2 linked regions of the Sorangium aterium genome follow. The protein of the gene in region 1 interacts with the protein of each later gene in a pairwise test. Links are inferred from orthologs where the notes say so. Each region holds a gene or a part of one and is shown in the gene's direction. Other genes may lie near its edges.

What was found.
Region 2: the proteins of dhaK (region 1) and POL72_RS02495 interact in binary tests that used the Escherichia coli proteins (3 or more experiments, as listed by UniProt). The link is inferred for Sorangium aterium from one-to-one orthologs.

The regions. Positions count from the first base shown.
Region 1 is NZ_JAQNDK010000006.1:587,119-597,634, reverse strand. What follows is about bases 1,684-4,450. They hold dhaK (dihydroxyacetone kinase subunit DhaK), read left to right. Parts: upstream 1,684-2,449; coding sequence 2,450-3,451; downstream 3,452-4,450. Other genes in these bases: ptsP (phosphoenolpyruvate--protein phosphotransferase), read left to right, coding at 4,111-4,450; dhaL (dihydroxyacetone kinase subunit DhaL), read left to right, coding at 3,455-4,114; POL72_RS46295 (YqjF family protein), read right to left, coding at 1,684-2,342. Also shown: POL72_RS46305 (MXAN_6577-like cysteine-rich protein), read left to right, coding at 1-487; POL72_RS46300 (YheT family hydrolase), read left to right, coding at 535-1,491; more of POL72_RS46295, read right to left, coding at 1,599-1,683; more of ptsP, read left to right, coding at 4,451-6,549; POL72_RS46275 (pentapeptide repeat-containing protein), read right to left, coding at 6,663-8,231; POL72_RS46270 (pilin), read right to left, coding at 8,243-8,863; wecB (non-hydrolyzing UDP-N-acetylglucosamine 2-epimerase), read right to left, coding at 9,144-10,262; POL72_RS46260 (cation-translocating P-type ATPase), read right to left, coding at 10,419-10,516. UniProt on the Escherichia coli protein: Dihydroxyacetone binding subunit of the dihydroxyacetone kinase, which is responsible for the phosphoenolpyruvate (PEP)-dependent phosphorylation of dihydroxyacetone via a phosphoryl group transfer from DhaL-ATP.
Region 2 is NZ_JAQNDK010000001.1:725,892-736,578, forward strand. What follows is about bases 1,413-4,350. They hold POL72_RS02495 (DNA gyrase/topoisomerase IV subunit B), read left to right. Parts: upstream 1,413-1,881; coding sequence 1,882-3,819; downstream 3,820-4,350. Other genes in these bases: POL72_RS02490 (DNA gyrase/topoisomerase IV subunit A), read left to right, coding at 1,413-1,879; POL72_RS02500 (helix-turn-helix domain-containing protein), read left to right, coding at 4,213-4,350. Outside these bases: more of POL72_RS02490, read left to right, coding at 1-1,412; more of POL72_RS02500, read left to right, coding at 4,351-4,788; POL72_RS02505 (carbon-nitrogen hydrolase family protein), read right to left, coding at 4,873-5,691; POL72_RS02510 (hypothetical protein), read right to left, coding at 5,755-6,426; POL72_RS02515 (NUDIX hydrolase), read left to right, coding at 6,600-7,085; NAD-dependent DNA ligase LigA, read left to right, coding at 7,099-9,123; POL72_RS02525 (DUF2804 domain-containing protein), read right to left, coding at 9,157-10,161. UniProt on the Escherichia coli protein: Topoisomerase IV is essential for chromosome segregation; it is the principal protein responsible for decatenating newly replicated chromosomes. It relaxes supercoiled DNA.

The DNA.
Region 1 (10,516 bases):
CGGATCGGCGTTCGACACGATGCTCCACGTGCACGACGCGACGTGCAGGGGGGCTCAGCTCGCGTGCAACGACGACACGGACGTCGAGCAGTCGGAGGTCACGGTGACGCTCGCGGCGGGTCAGACCGTCGTGATCGTGGTGGACGGCTCGACCGACACCAGCGATGGCGCGTTCACGCTCAACGTGAAGCGGGCCGTCCCGCCGCCGGTATGCGACGGCTCGGGCACCTGCGGCGACGGCAGCTCGGGGTGCGTCCGGTGCGCGCTCGAGACCAGCTGCGCCGACGAGCTCTCGGCGTGCACGGAAAGCACCCCGTGCATGGAGTACGTGAGCTGCTTCCGTACGTGCGACACGGCCGCCTGCAAGGAGGCCTGCAGGACGGTAGACCCGGCCAGCGCGGCCCTCTACGAAGCGATACTCCAGTGCGCCCTCTGCGACGTGTGCCGGAACGATTGCAGCGGCTCGCCGGAGGTCGTGTGTCGCTGAGCGAGCGCGTGAAATAGAAACGCTGCGTCGCCCGTGTTACGAACGGGATGATGCAGCGCATCCTCCACGGCCACTTCTGGACGGTCGCTCCCTGGCTCAAGCATCAGATTCGCGCCCCGCGGCTCGCTCCGTCTTCCCCCTTCGCGGTCCACGTCGATGAGACTCCTGCCGGGCCCGTCCGGTTACTCGGCAGGATCCGCCACCGAGAAGGCGCGAGCTCGATCCTCGTCGTCGTCCACGGGCTCGGCGGTACGAGCGAGAGTTATTATATGGTCGAGGCCGCTCTGAGGGCCGAGCGCGCCGGGCTCGCCTGCCTGCGCGTCAACCTGCGCGGCGCCGGGGGCGACGGAGACGACATCTACCACGCTGGCCTGTTCTCCGATCTCCACGCCGCCATCACCTCCCCCGAGCTCGACCGGTACGAGCGCGTGCTCGTCCTCGGCTACTCGCTCGGCGGGCATATCGCCCTCCGGTACGCGGCCTCGGGCTCGCTCGACGGGCGCGTCCACGCCGTGGCGGCCGTCTGCCCGCCGCTCGACCTGGAGCGATCCGTCGCCGCGATCGATCAGCCCGAGCGGTGGGTGTACCGCAGGCACGTGATGTCCGGGTTGAAGGAGATGTACACCGCCGTCGCCTCGCGCCGCGCCGTGCCCGTGCCCCTCGACGAGGCGCTCGCCATTCGCACGATCCGCGAATGGGACCGGCGCATCATGACGCGGCGCTTCGGCTATGAGAGCGTGGAGGCCTACTATGCGAGCGAGAGCGCCGCCCCGCGCCTCCGCGACATCGCCGTCCCGTCGCTGATCGTCGCGGCGGAGGCCGACCCGATGGTGCCGCTCGACACGGTGCGGCCGGCGATCGAGGCCCACCCGCGCTCGCCGCTGCTCGACGTGCAGTGGCTCCGGCACGGCGGGCACGTGGGCTTCCCGCGGACGCTGAGCCTCGGGTTCGGGGCGGCGCCGGGCCTCGAATCCCAGGTCATCCACTGGCTCACGAGGCATTGACGCGCAGGAGTGGCCGCGGCCGTGCCCGCGGCTCGCTGGCTCGGCTCCCCGGGGCATCGGGGCGCGGGAGCGCGATCGGTTCACCGCGCGGCCGCGGCGCGGCGACGTCACCCGCGTGGAGCGGCCGGCGTCAGCGCATAGACGTCGACGTCCACGCCTGGGCTATAGAGCACGTGCGGCGCCCCCGTCGGGGCGGGCAGGCCGGCCGCGGCGACGACGCTCTCCTCGACGTGGGTCACCTCGGCCCGGTGGAGCGGATAGGGCGCGTGGTGCACCTGCCCGATCCTGAGCGCGTCGCCGCTCGCGGCGAACAGCAGGTAGCGCTCGGCCAGGAAGTGCTCGAAGGTCCCCGGCGCCGCGGCGCCGCGGTCGATCGCCGCGCCGACGCGATAGCGCGCCTCGAAGCGCGCAGGCACGGGGCCCGGCCAGCGCCGCGCGCTGCGGTAACGGACCTCCCCGTCGCTCGATTCGAGATCCATCGAGGCGTAGTGATACGGCAGGTGCCAGCCGACCCGGGCCGCTACGACCGCGATCGCCTTGGCCGCGTCCAGGCTGAAGAACCAGACGCCCGGCGCTCGCCCCTCCTGGTGAACGTAGGTGCGGACGTTGAGCTCGTGGAAGTTCGAGATCCCCGGCACGCTCGGCGACCACCAGGGGCTGACGTCGCGCATGGTGAAGGCGACGACGCCGACGTAGGCCTTGCCCTCGAAGGTGTCGAGTTCGAGCGCAGGCGGCACGACGGCGCGGAGCGCGGCGATCGGCGTCTCCCAGTGCAGGAAGAGCAGCTCTCTCCAGCGCTGGAAGCCCGCCGGGCGGCCAGGGGGGCGGAGCGTCGGGGCGATTCGATCCACGGCGACCTCAGCATAGGACGGCGCGGTCAGAAGATCTCCTCTCGCGGCGGGCAATGGCATGGGGATATCCTGCGCGCGGAGCCGAACGGGCACGGAGCGGAGGCAGGATGAAGAAGCTCATCAATGCGCCGGACGATCTCGTCGATGAGGCGCTCGAAGGCATGGCGCTCGCTCACGCCGAGCTCCTGCGGGTGAACGCCGCGCCGCGCTTCGTCACGCGCGCGGAGGCGAAGGGCAAGGGCAAGGTCGCGCTGCTCTCCGGCGGCGGCAGCGGGCACGAGCCGCTGCACGCCGGGTTCGTCGGGCGCGGCATGCTCGACGCCGCCTGCCCCGGCGCCGTGTTCACGAGCCCGACGCCCGACCAGATCTTCGAGGCGACGCGGGCAGTCGACGGCGACGCCGGCGTGCTCCACATCATCAAGAACTACACCGGCGACGTGATGAACTTCGAGATGGCCGCCGAGCTCGCGCGCGAGGCGGGAATCCCGGTGGAGGGCGTGCTCGTGAACGACGACGTGGCGGTCGAGGACAGCCTGTACACTGCCGGACGGCGCGGCGTGGGGACGACCGTCCTCGTCGAGAAGATCTGCGGCGGCGCCGCCGAGGCGGGCCGCCCGCTCGAGGAGGTGGCGGCGCTCGGTCGACGGGTCAACGCGCGCGGCCGAAGCATGGGGGTCGCGCTCTCCGCCTGCACGGTGCCGCACGCCGGCAAGCCATCGTTCGAGCTCGGCGCGGACGAGATGGAGGTCGGCATCGGCATCCACGGCGAGCCCGGCCGGCGGCGGGCCAAGCTGGAGCCGGCCGACCGGGTGGCCGAGATCCTGATGCAGCCGATCCTCGACGACCTGCCGTTCGAGCCGGGCGACGACGTGCTGCTGTTCGTCAACGGCATGGGCGGGACGCCGCTCCTCGAGCTCTACGTCGTGTACCGCAAGGCGCGCGCGATCGCGCAGGGCCGCGGCCTCAAGGTCGCGCGCAGCCTCGTGGGGTCGTACATCACGTCGCTCGAGATGGCCGGCGCGTCGGCGACCCTGCTCAAGCTCGACGACGAGATGCTCCGCTGGTGGGACGCGCCCGTGCACACGCCGGCGCTGCGCTGGGGGACCTGAGCCATGGACGCCTTGAGCGGCGCGCACATCGCGGCGTGGATCGAGCGCGCGGCCGACGTCATGGAGCGCGAGAAGGCGCTCCTGACCGAGCTCGACGCGGCGATCGGCGACAGCGACCACGGCGTCAACATGGCGCGCGGCTTCACGGCGGTGCGCTCCCGGCTCGGCGGCCTCGATCACGGCGACGTCGGCGCGCTGCTGAAGGGCGTCGGGATGATCTTGCTGTCGACCGTCGGCGGGGCGAGCGGCCCGCTCTACGGCACGCTGTTCCGCGACGCGGGCCAGCGGGCGGCCGGCGCGGCGGCGCTCGACCTCGCGGCCCTGGCCGGGTGCCTCGAGGCGGGCCTCGACGGCGTGAAGCGGCGAGGCAAGGCATCGCCCGGCGACAAGACGATGGTCGACGCGCTCTCCCCTGCGGTCGACGCGCTCAAGGCCGCGCTGAGCGCGCCGGCGCCCACGGGCGGGCCGGCGCGCTCCCCGCTCATGGACGGGCTCGCCCGCGCCGCCGAGGCGGCGCAGGCCGGCGCGCTCGCGACCGTGCCGCTCATCGCTCGCAAGGGCCGGGCGAGCTACCTCGGAGAGCGCAGCGCTGGGCACCAGGACCCCGGCGCCACGTCGTGTTCGCTCTTGCTGCGGAGCCTGGCCGCGACGGCAGGCGTATGAGCGGGGCGGCGGGCCGCGTCGGGCTCGTCCTGGTCTCGCACAGCCGAGAGCTCGCCGAGGCCACCGAGGCGCTGGCCCGCCAGATGACCGGCGAGGCGGTCGCCATCGCCTGCGCGGCGGGCGCGGGCGACGGCGGCGCCGAGCTCGGCACCGACGCGACCGCGATCGCCGCGGCGATCGAGCGCGTCTGCGGGCCGGCCGGCGCCGTCGTGCTGATGGACATCGGCGGCGCGATCCTGAGCGCCGAGACGGCGCTCGAGCTCGTCGATCCGGCCGTCGCCGCGCGGACGCGCCTCTCCGGCGGGCCGATCGTGGAAGGGGCGATCGCGGCCGCCGTGCGGGCGGCGGCGGGCGGCACGCTCGATCAGGTCGCCGCGGAGACGCGGCAGGCGCTCGCTCCGAAGGCCGAGCATCTCGGCGAGGCGGAGCGCCCCGCGGCGGCGGCCGGGGCCGCGACCGCGCCGGCCGCGACGGCCGCGACGGTCGAGCTGGCGATCGCCGATCCGAGCGGCCTCCACGCCCGCCCTGCCGCGCGGCTCATCACGCGCGCGGCGGCCTTCGACGCGGCGATCACCCTGGAGAACGTGACGGCCGCGCGCGGTCCGGTGCCGGCCTCGAGCCTGATCGTGCTCGCCTCCCTCGGCGCGCGCCGGGGCGACGTGCTGCGCTTGCGCGCGACCGGCCGGCAGGCGGGCGAGGCCGTCGAGGCGCTCGCTGCGCTCCTGCAGCGCGATGCGCCAGCGGCCGCGCATACGGCGCCCCCCGCGTCGTGCCACGCGATCCCCGTCGCGCCCGGCATCGCGCTCGGCCCGATGGTCCGGCTGGTGCGGTCCGTCCCGGAGGTCCCCGAGACAACGGTCGACGATCCTGTGGCCGAGGCCGAGCGGCTGCGGCGCGCGCTCGATCTGGCCGCGCAGGACCTCGGCAGCGCGCTGCGCGGCACCGACATCCTCGACGCGCATCAAGCGCTGCTCTGCGACCCGGCGCTCGTCGACGAGGCGATCGGGCGCATCGAGCGGGAGCGCTGCAACGCCGCCTGGGCCTTCCGCCAGGCGATCGACGCTGCGGCCGCGATCTACCGGCAGCTCGACGACCCGTACCTGCGGGCGCGCGAGGCCGACGTCCACGACGTGGGCGACGCCGTGGTGCGCGCCCTGCTCGGCGGCGCCGCGGCGGTGCTGCCCGAAGGTCCGCCGGCCGTCGTCGTGGCCGAGGACCTCACGCCGTCGGAGGCCGCGCGGCTCGAACCGGGGCGGGTGCTCGGCGTCATCGACCGGCGCGGCGGTCCCACCTCGCACGCCGCCATCCTGCTGCGGAGCGCCGGCATCCCCGCGGTCGCCGGGGCCGCGGCGCTGGTGCCGGACATCGGCGGCGCGCGCGCCGGCCTCGACGGTGCGACCGGCGAGGTGTGGCTCGACCCGGATCCCGAGACCACGATCGAGCTCGAGCGGCGGCAGGCGGCCCTCCGTGCGTCACGGCGGCCGCCAGGCGCCCGGGACGGCCGGTTGCGCCTCGCCTGCGGCCGCGAGGTCGAGCTCTGGGCGAACGTGGCTGGCGCCTCGGACGCGCGCGCCGCGCGCGAGGCCGGCGCCCTCGGGATAGGGCTCCTGCGCACCGAGATGCTGTTCCTGGACCGCGTGGACGAGCCCGGCGAGGCCGAGCAGGCGGAGCTGCTCGCGGAGATCTTCGCGGCGTTCGCCGGCGCTCCGATCGTGGTCCGAACGCTCGACGTCGGCGGCGACAAGGCGCTGCCGTACCTCGAGCTCGAGGCCGAGGCGAACCCCAGCCTGGGCGTCCGCGGCGTCCGCCTCTCCCTCGCGCGGCCGGCGCTGCTCGAGGCGCAGCTCCGCGCGATCCTCGTCGCTGGGCGCGGCCATGACATCCGGGTGCTGGTCCCGATGGTCTCGACCGCCGCGGAGGTGAGCGCCGTGCGCGCCGCGCTGGAGCGCGCGCACGAGGCGCTCGCGGCGACGGGCGCGGCGCACCGCTGGCCCGTGGCCACGGGCATCATGGTCGAGGTGCCGTCGGCGGCGCTCATGGCGGAGCGCCTCGCGCGCCAGGCGGACTTCTTCAGCATCGGGACCAACGATCTGACGCAGCACACGCTGGCGGCCGAGCGCGGTCACCCCCGGCTGCACGCGCTCGCGGATCCGGCGCACCCGGCCGTGCTGCGGCTCGTGCGCGCGGTGGTGGAGGCGGGGCACGCCGCGAGGCGGCCGGTCTCTGTGTGCGGCGAGGCCGCCGGCGATCCCGGCGTCGCGCCGCTCCTCGTCGGGCTCGGCGTCACGCGCCTCAGCATGTGCGCCTCCGCGTTCGACGCGGTGGAGGACGCGCTCGCCGGTGCGTCGTTCGCCGATCTCGCCGCCATCGCCGAGGAGGCGCTCGCGGTCGACGATGCGGCGGCGGCCCGCGCGGCGGCGCGCCGTCCGGGCTGACGTCGCTGCCGTGACCGAGCCGCCAGACGCCTGGCGACGGACATCCAGACGTCCGGCCGGCGCGGCGCCCGACCTCCAGGGCGATCCGGGCCGCGACCGTCGATCGCCGCCCGTTACGGCGCTCCCGCCGGCGCGGCGCCCTCGTGCGCGGAGCGCGCGGCGGCGTCGCCCGAGGGCTGGCTTGCCCGCGCCGGGTGTCCCAGCAGGCACGCGCTGTCGTCGGGCAGCTCGGTCGCCGCATCGCACGCCGCGAGCTCCCAGCCGATCGCCTGTTCTGTGTCGCTCCCGGTGAGGTCGGCGCCTCGGAGGTTGGCAGCGGTCAGATCGGCGCTCCCGAAGGTCGACTCCATCAGCGCGGCGTTCGAGAGGTCCGCCCCCGCGAGGCGCGCGTTCCGGAAGCTGGTCTGGGTGAGATCGGCCCGGGAGAGGTCGAGCCCCGACAGATCCAGCCCCTCGAAGCTGCGGTGACCGCTCCGCGCGAGGAGGCGTACGGCGGCCGACCGTTGCGCGGCGTCGCCCGAGGCGAGCGTGGCGCGCAGCCGGAAGACCGCGAGGCGCGACGGATCGAGGCCGTAGACGAGCGTCGCGGCGAGCGCGGCGAGCACGAGGCGGGCGCCCAGGGAGCGCGCGGCGTCGCGCTCGGTACCGAAGAGAGGCAGCGCGAACGTCATGAGCGCCGCGCCCAGCACGCTGCCGGCGTGCGCTACCACGAGGAGGCCGTGCGGAGGGATCTTGGCCAGAGCGACGGCGGCCGCGAGGACGAGGAGCAATGCGCCGCCGGCGAGCGCGAGGCGCAGCTCGGTCGGCCGCGCGAGCAAGGGCGAGTCTGGCGCCCTCGTAGGGCCACCGGACACGCCGGGGCGGCGGACCGGCGGAGCCTCGCGCTCACCGGCAGCGCGGCGCGAGGCGCTGGCGGCCGCGCCCTGGCGAGGCCCGTCGGTCGCGATGGACATCCGCTGCGACTCGGGTATCCGCTGCGACTCGGGTGGCGCCGAGATCCGTTGCGATGACCACGCCGCCTCCATCCGTCGCGAGTCCGGCGCTGCCTCCATCCGCCGCGAGTCCGGCGCTGCCTCCATCCGCCGCGAGTCCGGCGCTGCCTCCATCCGCCGCGAGTCCGGCGCCGCCTCCATCCGCCGCGAGTCCGGCGCTGCGGGGAGACGGCTCCGCTCCGCGCTCTCGGGGACCGCGTCGGCGCTCGCGAGGGCGTCGCGCAGCGGCGAAGGGAACGACGCGATGTCGTCGAACGACGCGCCCGCGCTCGCCAGCGCCAGGATGGCCTCCTCGTCGAAGCCGGAGCGCGCGCACGCCGACGGATCGACGCGCGCGCCCACGAGCGAGCCCGCCGAGGAGAACGAGCGCGGGAGCTTGGCCCCGCGCAGGTCCGCGGCCGCGAGCAGCGCCCCGCCGAGCAGCGCCCCCGAGAGATCGGCCCAGCGCAGGTCGGCCCCGGTGAGGTCGGCGTTGACGAGCGACGCGGCGTCGAGCCGCGCCCCCCCGAGGTTCGCGCCGGTGAGCTTGGCCCCGTCGAGGCGCGCACCCGCGAGGTTCGCGCCCTGGAGGTCGGCGCAGCGCAGGTGCGCGGCCGCGAGGTCCGCGCCCGGGAGCTCGATCGCGGTGCTATCGCCGCCGCGACGCGACGACAGGGCACCGAAGAGCGTGTGGAGAGCTGCGGTGTCCATGGCGGCGCCGCCTACTCATCCGGGTCGATGGTGCCGATCGTGCTGGCGAACACCACCTGCCCGTCCTTCATGTAGCCGTCCAGCGCGAACCACGCGTGCGTATTGTCCCCGTCGAGGTCGCCTCGCGCATAGGCGGCCCACCTGCGATCCTCCGGCACGTCCTCCGGAAAATGGTTGACGGAGACGGGCATGGGAGACCCGCCGAGTCGATATCGATACTGGTACGACTGGGGCTGGGTGATCGCGAACCCAAGGCACTTCCAGCCCACGGTCGGACTGCCGGTGTTGTAGTCAACACCCGGGCTGGGGTCGGGCTGATACTTCTTCCCCTGGACACGAGAGAACCCGTTGGGCACCGTGACCGCATCGCTGCACAGCGGCTGGATCGCCGTGGTGCCCGACATCGCCTGGAGGCGCTCGACCGAACCGACGACGGCCCTAGCGATGCCGCCGATCGTCTGCTTGGCCTCGGCCGATTTGGCGAACACGAGGTACTTGGACACCCCCTGGGTCGCCAAGGCGGCCAGGATCGTCACGACCCCGCCCGCGACCATCACCTCGACGAGCGAGAAACCTCGTTGACCTCGCCCTCGAGCCGCCCACTCCACGCCAGGTCGAAAATTTCTTGCCACGATACAACTATATACCGGGGCTGTTCATCGATAAACAAGCACAACCCAGAGCGCTCCGGTCCATGGAACGCTGTTTGGTCGGGGGTTGTGGGGAGTGTGGTCGCGCGGGCGGCTCGACTCCCACGTAGGCCACGGAAGAAGCGATGTGGCGCGTGGTGAGCGCGCGTGGTGCATCCTACGCTCGGCGTCGCGTCAATCGCGTCAATCGCGTCAGTCGCGTCGGTCGCTCCCGCCGCACCGGCCGCTCCGGGACGGCGGCGAGCGCGGACGGGCGGTGGGCTCAGGCGCGCGGGCCAGCGGTCTTGGGCGGCGGATCCCCCGCGAGGAACGCTTCCAGCGCATCGGCGATGCGCTCGCCGGTCTTGCCGTCCCATCCTTCGGGTACGGAGCCTCGCTTGGCGCGGCCGTCGAGGATGGCGTCGACCTCGCGCGCGATGAGCGCGGCGTCGAGCCCGACGACGATGTTCGTGCCCTGCGTCACGGTGATGGGTCGCTCGGTGCCCTGACGCATCGTGAGGCACGGGATCCCGAGCGCGGTCGTCTCTTCCTGGATGCCGCCGGAGTCAGTGGCGACGAGCAGCGCATTGCCCATCACGGTCACGAAATCGTCGTATCCGAGCGGCTCCATGATCCGGAGCCCCTTCGTCTCGCGGAGGCGCGCCGACAGCCCGAACGACTCGGCGCGGGCGACGGTGCGCGGGTGGACGGGGAACACGGTCGGCAGGCGCTGCGCGATCGCCTCGAGCGCGTCGAGCGTCTCGGCGAGCCGCTCGGCGCTGTCGACGTTGGCCGGGCGGTGGAGCGTCGCGATCGCGTACTTCTTCGGCTCGAGCCCGAAGCGCGAGAGCGCGTCCGTCTGGCGCTTGAGGGCGTAGTGGACCGAGTCGATCATCACGTTGCCGACGAACCGGATGCGCTCGGGCGCGATGCCCTCGGCGAGCAGGTTGGGGTGGGCGTCGTGAGAGGGGGTGAGCAGGAGATCGGAGAGCTGGTCGGTGAGGACGCGGTTGATCTCCTCGGGCATCGTCCAGTCGCGCGAGCGCAGCCCGGACTCCACGTGGACGACAGGAATGCCGAGCTTGGACGCCGCGAGCGCGCCTGCGAGGGTGCTGGTGACGTCCCCGACGACGACAACCACCTTGGGCCGGTGCTCGATCATGTCGGCCTCGGCGCCGACGAGGACCGCCGCGGTCTGCTGGGCGTGCGAGCCGCCGCCTGCCTTCAGCGTGTGATCCGGCGTGGGCAGGCCGAGGTCCCGGAAGAACACGTCGCTCATCGTCGTGTCGAAGTGCTGCCCCGTGTGGAGCAGCCGCATCGGTAGGCGGCGCGCCTTGAGGGCGCGGCAGATGGGGGCGAGCTTCATGAAGTTCGGGCGCGTCGCGGCGACGAGGTAGATCATCTCGACCGAGGATGATGCCGTGGTACCCGGCGCAGCACCAGCGTTTTGACGGAGCCGCGGGCGAGGCCGATCCGCGATTCTGCTCGCCTGCCTCCTCGCTCCCCGCGCCTCGCCTCCGCCGCGGCCGGCGCTCGATATCCTCACTACCTACGATGCCTACGCGCCGCGGTTCACCATCGCGCCCGCGACGCCGCCCACGTCGGACGCGTCGGACCTGCGCTCGCGCTGCGCCGAGCGCCGCGCCCGGCGTGTGC
Region 2 (10,687 bases), on another replicon or contig:
CGACGGGACCCGCTTCGAGCCGATCGTCCTCCCGTCGCGCTTCCCCAACCTCCTCGTGAACGGCTCGCAGGGGATCGCGGTCGGGATGGCGACGAGCATCCCGCCGCACAACCTGGGCGAGGTGATCGACGCGTGCGTCGCGCTGATCGAGAACCGCGAGCTCACCACGCACCGGCTGCTGTCGTACGTGAAGGGGCCGGATTTCCCGACCGGAGGTCAGCTGCACGCGACGAAGAAGGAGCTCGAGGCCGTCTACACGGCCGGCCAGGGCTCGCTGAAGCTCCGCGGCGAGTGGCAGCTGGAAGAGGGCGACGGCAAGCGCGGCGCCGCTCCGCAGATCGTGATCACCTCCATCCCGTACGGCGTCGAGCGGAAGGCCATCGTCGAGAAGATCGCCGAGGTGATCCTCTCCAAGAAGCTGCCGACGCTCGTGGACGTGCGCGACGAGTCGACCGGCGAGGTGCGCATCGTGATGGAGCTCAAGCGCGGCGCCGACGCGCAGCTCGTGATGGCGTACCTCTACAAACAGACGCCGCTCGCGATCAACGTGCAGGTGAACCTCACCTGCCTCGTGCCCACCGACAGCGCGGAGATCGCCGCGCCGCGGCGGCTCGGCCTGCACGAGATCCTGACGAAGTTCCTCGACTTCCGCTACGCGACGGTGACGCGGCGGCTCGAGTTCGAGCTCGGCGAGCTGAGGCGGCGGATCACGATCCTCGAGGGGTTCGAGAAGATCTTCGACGCGCTCGACGAGGTGATCCGGATCATCCGCAAGAGCGAGGGCAAGGCCGACGCGGCCGAGAAGCTGATGAAGCGCTTCACCCTCAACGAGGAGCAGACGGACGCGATCCTCGAGCTCAAGCTCTACAGGCTGGCGCGGCTCGAGATCCTGCTCGTGCAGAAGGATCTCGGCGAGAAGCGCGCCGAGGCCAAGCGGATCGAAGGGCTGCTCCGGAGCGACGCGAAGCGCTGGGGCATCGTCCGCGACGAGCTCGTCGAGATCAAGGGATCCTACGGCGAGAAGCGCCGCACGAAGGTGGTCGGCTCGATCGACGAGCCCGAGTACCAGGCCGAGGACTTCATCGTGGCCGAGGACGCGAACGTGATCCTCTCGGCGCAGGGCTGGGTGAAGCGGGTCCGCGAGGTGAAGGATCTCGCCTCGACGCGCATCCGCGAGGGAGACAGCGTCCTCGCGGTCGTCGCCGGCTCGACGCGGTCGACGGTCGCGTTCTTCTCGAACCTCGGCGCGTGCTACGTGTGCCGCATCCACGACGTGCCGCAGTCGACCGGTTACGGCGATCCCGTGCAGAAGCTGTTCAAGCTGGCCGACGGCGAGCGGCTGATCGCGCAGATGTCCTTCGATCCGAGGGCGCTCGACGTCCCGGCGCAGACCCCGGACTCCGCCGAGCCAGAGCCGCCCTTCGCGCTGGCGATCACCCGAGGAGGCCTCGGCTTCAGGTTCTCGCTGCGGCCGCACCGCGATCCGTCGACGCGCTCCGGGCGCCGCTTCGCCAAGCTGAACGAGGGCGACGAGGTGCTCTTCGTCCATGCGGTGGACGGCGCCGACCGGGTGCTCTGCGCGTCGAGCGACGCCTGGGCGCTCAGCGTGGCCGTGGAGGAGCTCGCGCTGCTCTCGGGCCCGGGCAAGGGCTCGGTCGTGATGCGGGTCGCCGAGGGGGAGCGCCTGGTCGGCGCCGCGCTCGCCCTCGGGCCGAACGACGCGATCACGGTCGAGACGGAGAAGGGCAAGACGCTCGAGATCGCCGCGAGCAGAATCGCCGGCCAGCGCGGCACGCAGGGCGAGCCGGTCGCACGACGCGACCGCTTCGTCCGCGTGGTGCCGCCGGCCGTCGTCGTACCGACGCTGGAGGTGAGCTGAACATGGCCGCCACGAATCCCCCGGTCCGCGCCGCTTCGGGCGCACGTTACACGGCCGCTGACATCGAGGTGCTCGAGGGGCTGGAGCCCGTCCGCAAGCGCCCCGCCATGTACATCGGCGGCACGGACGTCAGGGGCTACCACCACCTGCTCTGGGAGATCGTCGACAACGCCGTCGACGAGGCCATCAACGGGCACGCGAAGCGGATCGAGGTGACGCTCGACGCCGATCTGCAGGGCGCCACCGTGACCGACGACGGGCGCGGCTTCCCCGTGGACATCCATCCCAGGTACAAGCGCCCCGCGCTCGAGCTCATCCTCTGCACGCTGCACGCGGGCGGGAAGTTCGGGAGCGACAACTACAAGGTCTCAGGTGGGCTCCACGGCGTCGGCTCGAGCGTCGTCAACGCGCTCTCCGAGCTCGTCGAGGTCCGGGTGCTGCGCGACGGCTTCGAGCACCAGCAGACGTTCTCGCGCGGCGCGCCGACCAGCAAGCTCAAGAAGGGCGCGCCCACCCGCAAGCACGGCACGAGCGTCCATTTCCGACCCGATCCGGAGATCTTCGGGCAGGGCCGGCGCTTCGATCCCGAGACCATCCGCGAGCGCCTGGAGGCCAAGGCGTACCTCCATGGAGGGCTCGAGATCGCGTTCCGCGATCTCTCGTCCGGAGAGTCGATCGAGCTCCTCCACCCGAACGGCATCGCGGACTTCTTGCCGAAGCTGATCGCCCAGCGCGGCAAGGCGGTGACGCACCCGACCATCTTCTACGTCGCGCGCGAGGGCGAGATCCGCCTGGAGGCCGCGCTCCAGTGGACCGAGTCGACCGACGAGTACGTGAAGTCGTACGTCAACGGCATCCCCACGCACGCGGGCGGGGCGCACGAGTCCGGCTTCGGCGCCGCGATCGTGAAGGCGGTCCGCGCGTTCATGGACGCGAAGAAGGTCCAGCCGAAGGGGGTGACGCTGACGGCCGACGACATCCGCGAGGGGATCGTGGGTGTCCTGTCCATCTACATCCAGGACCCGCAGTTCCAGGGGCAGACGAAGGATCGACTCAACAACGCGGAGGCTGGGCCGGCGGTCGAGGGCATGGTCCGGCCGGCGCTCGAGCAGTGGATGCTCCACAACGGCACGGCCGGCGAGTCGATCGTGGCCCGCGCGATCCTGGCGGCGCGCGCCAGGGAGGCGCGACGCGAGGCGACCCAGCAGGTCCTGCGCAAGACGCCGGTGTCGCACCGGCTCAACCTGCCGGGGAAGCTCGCCGATTGCGCCTCGACCGATCCGAGCGAGAGCGAGCTCTTCATCGTCGAGGGCGACAGCGCCGGTGGCTCGGCCAAGCAGGGCCGCGATCGCCGGACCCAGGCGATCCTCCCGCTCCGGGGCAAGGTGCTCAACGCGGAGCAGGCCTCGACATCGAAGGTGCTCGGCAACAAGGAGCTCCAGGACATCGTGAGCGCGCTGGGCTGCGGCTTTGGAAAGGACTTCGATGCCTCCAAGTTGCGTTATGGAAGGATTTTTCTACTCATGGACGCCGACAGCGACGGCCAGCACATCGCGACGCTGCTGCTGACGTTCTTCTACCGGCACCTGCCCGGCCTGCTCCGCGGCGGGCACGTGTTCCTCGCGCAGCCGCCGCTCTACAGGATCGATGTCGCCAAGGAGACGCACTGGGCGCTCGACGATGCGGAGCGCGACCGGGTCCTCGCGAAGCTCCCCAAGACGGCCAAGGCGGATATCTCGCGGTTCAAGGGGCTCGGCGAGATGCCCGCGGAGGACCTCAAGGCGACCACGCTCGACATCCGACGCCGGCGCGCGCTGCGCGTCGTGATCGAGGGAGAGATCGAGACCGATCGCATCCTGAACGAGCTGATGGGCAAGGACGCCCAGGCGCGCTTCCGCTTCATCATGGAGCGCGCGCCGAACGCCGAGATCGACGTCTGACATCGATCCTTCGTTCGAGAGGTCGCGGAGACTCCGCGCCTCGCGCGGACGTCGTTGGATGCGGGAGCGCGCTCCCGCATTCATTTCCAATGACCGTCATGAGCTCGCCGCGAGGATGTCGCGCTGCAGGCGACCGCCACGGCGCGCACGTCGTGAAGACACAATGTGCCAACCGCGGGTGATCTCTGGCGCCTGTGCCACGTGAACGGCAGGCCACACCCCGTCGGACGTCGCGAGCAGGTTGCCGGGCAATCGCGGCATTTTGTGCTGCTGAATGCCGAACCGCGTGAGCCGAGAGCGCTGCGTCAGCTTGCGGCCTGCTGGTTGCAATACGTCGCGCCGGTGGCCGCGATGACCGCGAGACACCGCCCTTACACCGCTGGAGAGGTACTCGTGACGACTGCGCTTCCCATCTCGACTCCGATCGCACCCTCCTCGTCCCACAGCATGCCGGCCGCATGTTCCCTGTCGGTTCCGAGCGGCGCGCCTGCCGTTCGGCCGGCGTCGCTCCCCACGCCTGGCGTCGCTGCGCCGAGCCTCAGCGCGCAGCCGCCGCGCGAGCGCGCTGCAGCGACCGGCGCCTCGCGATCCTCGCCACCACTGCGCTCCGCAGCCCCGCTCCCGCGCAGTACCTCGGAGCGGATCCTGCTCGGCCGCGACCGCATCCGCAGCGCCGCGGAAGCAGGCCAGAGGATCCGTTCCTACGAGGTCGCGCTGGACCTCGATCTGTCCGAGTTTCACTTCGCACGGCTCTTCCGCGCCGCCTTCGGGTCATCGCCCCACGTCTATTACGATGAGGTGCGTGCGGAGCGCGCGCGAGCGCTCCTGCATGAGGGGCTAACCGAGGGAGAGGTCGCCCGCCGCATCGGCTTCCGCAGGCCTGCAGAGCTCCGCGCCCTCCTGTCCAAGCGCGGCAGCACGCCGCCCTCGGCCGAAGAGGCGGAGCCGAGCGACGCCTCTGCCGAGTGAGCAGACGGCAGAGATCGGCCATAGGAAGCGCCGGCACGCGACCTCCGGTGCGAGGACAAAGTGCTTACCCCCATGACATGACGATCAGAGCCTCCGGTGCGTGAGCGAAGGTAGGTTCGCCCTGACGCGATCGAGGTAGGAGGGGTCGAGCATCGCCATCGCGATCCCCTCCCCTTCCGAGGCCTGCGCGATCACCTCACCCCACGGATCGATGACGCACGATTTCCCGAACGTCGCCCGCCCGCCTGGATGCTTGCCCCACTGCGCCGCGGCCACCACGTACGCCTGAGCCTCGATGGCCCGGGCGCGGAGCAAGACCAGCCAGTGGTCCTTGCCGGTGAGCAGGGTGAACGCCGCAGGGACGGCGATCGCCTCTGCGCCCGCGGACGAGAGCGCGCGGTAGAGCTCCGGAAACCGGACGTCGTAGCAGATCGAGAGCCCGAGCTTCACGCCGTCGATCTCGGTGACGACGGGGCGCTCCCCGGCGGTCGTCGACGCCGACTCGCGGTATTTCGTTCCGTCGGCAATCTCGACGTCGAAGAGGTGTATCTTCCGGTAGCGCGCGGTGAGCCGGCCGTCGGGCCCGAAGACCGCGCAGGTGTTGTACGGCCGCGCCGGATCGTGCGCGCGCTCAGGGAAGCCGCCGGCCACGATGGTCACCCGGGCGGAGCGCGCCGCGTCGGCGAGACGACGCGCGATCGGACCGCCACCGGCGTCGAGGTCCTCCGCGATGTTGCGCTTCCCCTCCTCGTTGCCCATGTACGCGAAGTTCTCGGGCAGCACGACCGTCGTCGCCCCACGGCGCGCCGCCTCCACGACGAGCACCTCGACCCGCGCCAGGTTCTCGCTCGCGTTCTCCTGGCTGGAGAGCTGAAGGGCCGCCCAGATCACCGGTTTCTCCATGCGGCAAGCCTACCGCATGGGGAACCGGCGCGGACCACGCGCCGGAGCGGAGCGGAGGGCTCATCAGATTCCTGGATCTCCGGACGCTCCCGCAGCCCCGCCGGTGCCAGCGCCGTCTGCCCCGCCGGCGCCAGCGCCACCTACCCCGCCGACACCCGCGGCCCCGCCGGCGCCAGCACCACCTGCCCCGCCGGCGCCCGCGGCTCCACCGCCGCCGTCCACCTCGTCGGGCGCAGCGCACTCGAGCGGCGCGCCCGAGTAGGCGCACCTGGCGCCGCACGCGGCGCACACACAGGCGAGCACCCGCTGGAACATCCGGTGAGCGGCGCCCGCATCGTCCGGGAACACGCACGCCGTCTGGCAGGCTTTGTTGTGGCCGCACCCCTTGAGGCACAGGCTGATCGGCCTGCACTCAGGCTCCCCGTCGCACGCCGCGAGCTCCGCCTCGCAGCGCCCACCGCGGGACGCATGCTCGTTGAAGCAATCGCCGCAGCGCCCGGCCTCGCCGCCATAGGCCGCGAGGCACTCGCAGACATTCGCGGGCCCCTCGTCGGCGCCCATATCGGGCGGCGCTCCCCCCGAGGCGCCTGCGCTGGTGGAGCTGCCCGCCTGAGGGCGCGGCGGCGGGGGCCGCTCGTCGGAGCAGCTCGGGAGCGACGCGAGCGCGAGCGCCGCCCCGAAGGCCATCACGCCGTAGCGGACAGCGCAGCCGTACAACCCGACAGGAGCGCGCATCGCCCTCCGCACGATCGCCATGATGGGGACGAGCGTAGCCTGCCTCTCTCCCGCGACCGAGCCTGAGCCGCACGGCTCATGGACGTCCGCAGGATCCGCCGAGGCCGCACGGAACCCTCTCCCGGCGGCGCCCGATCGCTCCTATGCTTTCCCCGCACGTCACAAAAATTCTCATGGAAATCGCTCCCCTGTCGCTGTTGCCGCGCTCCGTGCTCGCCCTCGCCAAGGAGGTCGCCCGCGCGCTGCTCCGGCGACCTGTCGTCGGGATCGCCGCCGCCGCTCAGACCGCCGACGGCCGGTGGCTGCTCGTTCGCCGCAGCGACACCGGAACCTGGGCGCTCCCGGGAGGCACCCTGGAATGGGGAGAGACGCTCCGCGACAGCATCGTGCGGGAGCTCGCCGAGGAGGCCGGCGTCACCGAGGTCGAGCTCGGGCGGGTCGTGGGCGTGTACTCGCGGCCTGATCGCGACGTCCGCTTCCACGCCGTGACGGTCGTCGTCACCGCCCGGATCGCCGCGCCGACGCGCCCCCCGCAAAACCCGCTCGAGATCCGCGAGGCAAGGCTGTTCCGGGAAGACGAGCTCCCGTCCGAGCTCGCGATGGACATGGGGGATCTCTTCGCCGCCGCCCGGCGCGCCGGCGACACGGAGCTCGAGTGAGCCGAGGCAAGCGATGACGCAGGCACACCACGACGACGCCGGAGCGCGCGACGCGCTTCAGGGCGGGCTCGCGACGGATCCGAAGCACAAGGCGAGGATCGAGGAGCTCGCCGAGCGCGTCGAGAAATACAGGGCGAGCTACTACGCGGGGCGCCCCGAGATCTCGGACGCGGCGTTCGACGCCCTTGAGGACGAGCTCCGCGCCCTCGATCCGGCGCACCCGGTGCTCGCCCGGGTCGGCTCGGCCTCGCTGATCACCGAGTGGGAGAAGGCGCGGCACGAGATCCCGATGGGCTCGCTCAACAAGGTCGTCTCCGAGGACGAGCTCCTGGGCTGGGTCGCCCGGTGCGACGAGATCCTCGTGAAGGACGGGCACGGCGGCACGGGCGCGGCGCCGCCGGCGCCGGGATCCATCTCGAGCGTCGCGGGTGACCTCTTCGTGGCGGAGAAGCTCGACGGCATCTCCATCGAGGTCATCTACAAGGGCGGCAAGCTCGTCGACGCCATCACCCGCGGCGACGGCGACTGGGGCGAGCGGATCACCGCGAACGTCGCGCGGATGAAGGGGATCCCCTCGCGGATCCGGGAGAAGGGCCGGCTGTCCGTGCGCGGAGAGATCATCCTTCGCCTCTCGGACATGAAGCGCCACTTCCCCGGCGTCACCAGCCCGCGCAACATGGCCGCGGGCGCGGCCAAGCGGTTCGACGGCCAGGGGGCGGAGCACTGCACCGTGCTCTTCTACGATGTCGCCGATCACCTCGAGATCCCGACGTGCCGGGCGCGCTTCGCCTGGCTGCGCGAGCTCGGCTTCGCGACGCCGCAGACCGCGTACGGCAGCGTCGATGACGTCGTGAAGCTCTACCGGCGCTACTCGAGCGAGCTCCGCGCAGGCCTCGACTACGAGATCGACGGGCTCGTCGTCTATGTGGACTCGCTCCACGTCCAGGGCCTGCTCGGCGACGTCAACCGCCGGCCGCGCGGCGCGGTCGCCTTCAAATTCGCGTCGCCCGCCAAGGTGACGACGGTCGTGGCGATCCAGTGGGACACCGGGCCGAGCGGCCGGGTCACCCCGGTGGCGATCGTCGAGCCGGTGGAGCTCGCCGGCGCGAACGTCCGGCGCGCTTCCCTGCACAACTCGGCCAACGTGCGGAGCCTCGGCATCGGGGTGGGCGACGAGGTGCTGGTCTCGCGCCGCAACGACGTCATCCCGTACGTCGAGGAGGTCGTCGAGAAGCGCGGCCCCGTCGCCGTCCCTCCATCGGCCTGCCCGGTTTGCAGCGCGCCGCTCGTCGTCGAGGGAGAGTACCTCCTCTGCCGGAACGCCGCGTGCCGCGCCCTCATCGAGGGGCGCATCCACAACTGGATCGACGCCATCGGCGCGCTGGAGTGGGGCGACAAGCTGATCGAGCAGGTGGTGGCCGCGGGCCTCGTGCGAGAGCCGCTCGACCTCTACAAGCTCACGGTCAAGAGCATCGCCGACCTCGATCGGCGCGGCGAGAAGAGCGCAACGAAGTGCCTGGAGCAGCTGAAGAGCCGCCTCCCGCTCGCGCTGCCGGTGTTCCTCGCGGCGCTCGGCATCGAGGGGTTCGCGATCCAGACCGCGCGGCTGCTCGTGTCGGCGGGGTACACGACGATCGAGAAGCTGCTCGCCGCCGGCGAGGACGAGCTCGCCAGCATCCCGGGCCTCGGCGCGATCAAGGCCGCGAGCATCATTCGAGGGCTGCGCGCCCGCAGCGACGAGATCGCGCGGCTGCTCGCCGCCGGCATCGTGCCCGTCGCGCCCGAGGCCGAGGGCCCGCTCGCCGGACTGACGTTCTGCTTCACCGGCGCGGGCGCGCGCCCCCGCGGCGAGCTCACCCACCTCGTCGAGTCGAACGGCGGCCGGGTGCTGAACAGCGTCACGAAGGAGCTCAACTACCTCGTCATCGCCGACGTGGCATCCACGTCGAGCAAGGCGGTGAAGGCGCGCAAGTACGGCACGAAGCTCATCACCGAGGACGATCTGGACAGGCTCATCGCCGAGCGCCGCGGCGGCTGACCGAGGTGAGCCGCCGGCTCGATCCGTCGACCCCTACCAGGTGATGTCCTGGTCCTCCGTGACGCCAAGGACGTCGCGGAGCTCGAGGAGCCGCCCGTCCGGGAGGCGGATCGTGCCCGAATAGAGGCCGATCGGCTGCATGAACTCCGACGCGAGCAAGCCGAGGTTCGTGTGGTTCGAGTGCGCCGCGCCGGGGGCGAAGCGTAGATCCACGGCGCCGTCCGCGGTCCGGACGCGCCACGGGTCGAGCGGCCGCGCCGCGTCGAAGGTGAACCGGCCTTCGGCGAGCGGGATGAGCTCACCGTCGATCCAGATCGCGCACTCGGCGTCGCCGACGAAGCCTTCGCCCAGGTTCAGGCCGACGCGCTCGCCGCTCTCCGCGCGCCCCAGCGCGAGGGCCCAGCGCCAGGTCGTGCGGCGCCGCAGGAGGCCGCCCGTGTAGTCGTAGCTGGCGATCGCTCCGTCGAGGGAGATACGGCGACCGAGCACCGACGCCTCGCCTTCGACGCCGAGGAGCAGGCGCTTCTCGCTGGTGATCAGGACGCCATCCGAGGCCTGCGCGATCGCCGAGAGCGCCGGCGGGGCCCCGCGACCGTCGAGCCGCGCCTCGAGCTCGATGCCGCGCAGCGCGGCGGTCACCGCGGTCATCGCGTCCCTGCGCGGCCGCTCGATCCGCACGCGCGCGTGGGGGAGCCACACGCGCGCGGAGCAGCCTTCGCCGCTCGCCTCGCCCACGCTCGCCGCGAAGGGCGGCCCGAACGCCGCGCGATCCACGAGCAGCCGCCGGCCGGCCTTGTCGAAGACGACGCTGAACGCGATCGAGAGGTAGCCGAGCTGCACGACCGCGACGGCGACGAACACCTCGTCGGACGCGATCGCCACGTAGACCCATCGCTTGTGCTTGAGCAGCCGATCGAGCCAGCGCGGCGCGAGGAGCGCCGGGTCGACGCGGGGGAGATCGCCCCGGTACGACCCGACGCGCGCCGCTCCCGTGATCGGGTCGAGGATCGCATCGGGCGGCGTGATGAGCTCGCGCATCGGACGAGAGTAGCGGCGACGTCGTCGTTGCCCAAGGCGAGGGACGCCGGAAACCTGACATCGTTAGAATCGCGTGAATCGCGTGAATCGCGTGATTGCGCCGAGCGCTCTCCGCCGTGGCCATCTGGCTCACGCCGCGGCGGAGAGCAGCGGCGCCGGAGCCTGCGCGCCCTCGGCTCCCCCGCTAGACTCGCGTCATGATCGACGCCATCGCCACGCCCCCGAGCCCTCTGAACGAGCCCGTCCTCACGTACGCGCCTGGCAGCCCGGAACGCGCGGCCCTCAAGGCGGAGCTCGACCGCCGGGCGCGGGAGACGATCGAGATCCCGATGGTCATCGACGGCGAAGCGATCCGGACTGGAGCGCTCGACGAGGTCCGCGCGCCGCACCGGCGCGACCTCCTCCTCGCCCGGGCTCACCAAGGTGGCGCCGAGCACGTCGCGCGCGCGATCGAGGCCGCCCGACGGGCGCACCCCGCCTGGTCGAGGACGCCGTGGACCGAGCGCGCCGCCGTGTTCCTCAAGGC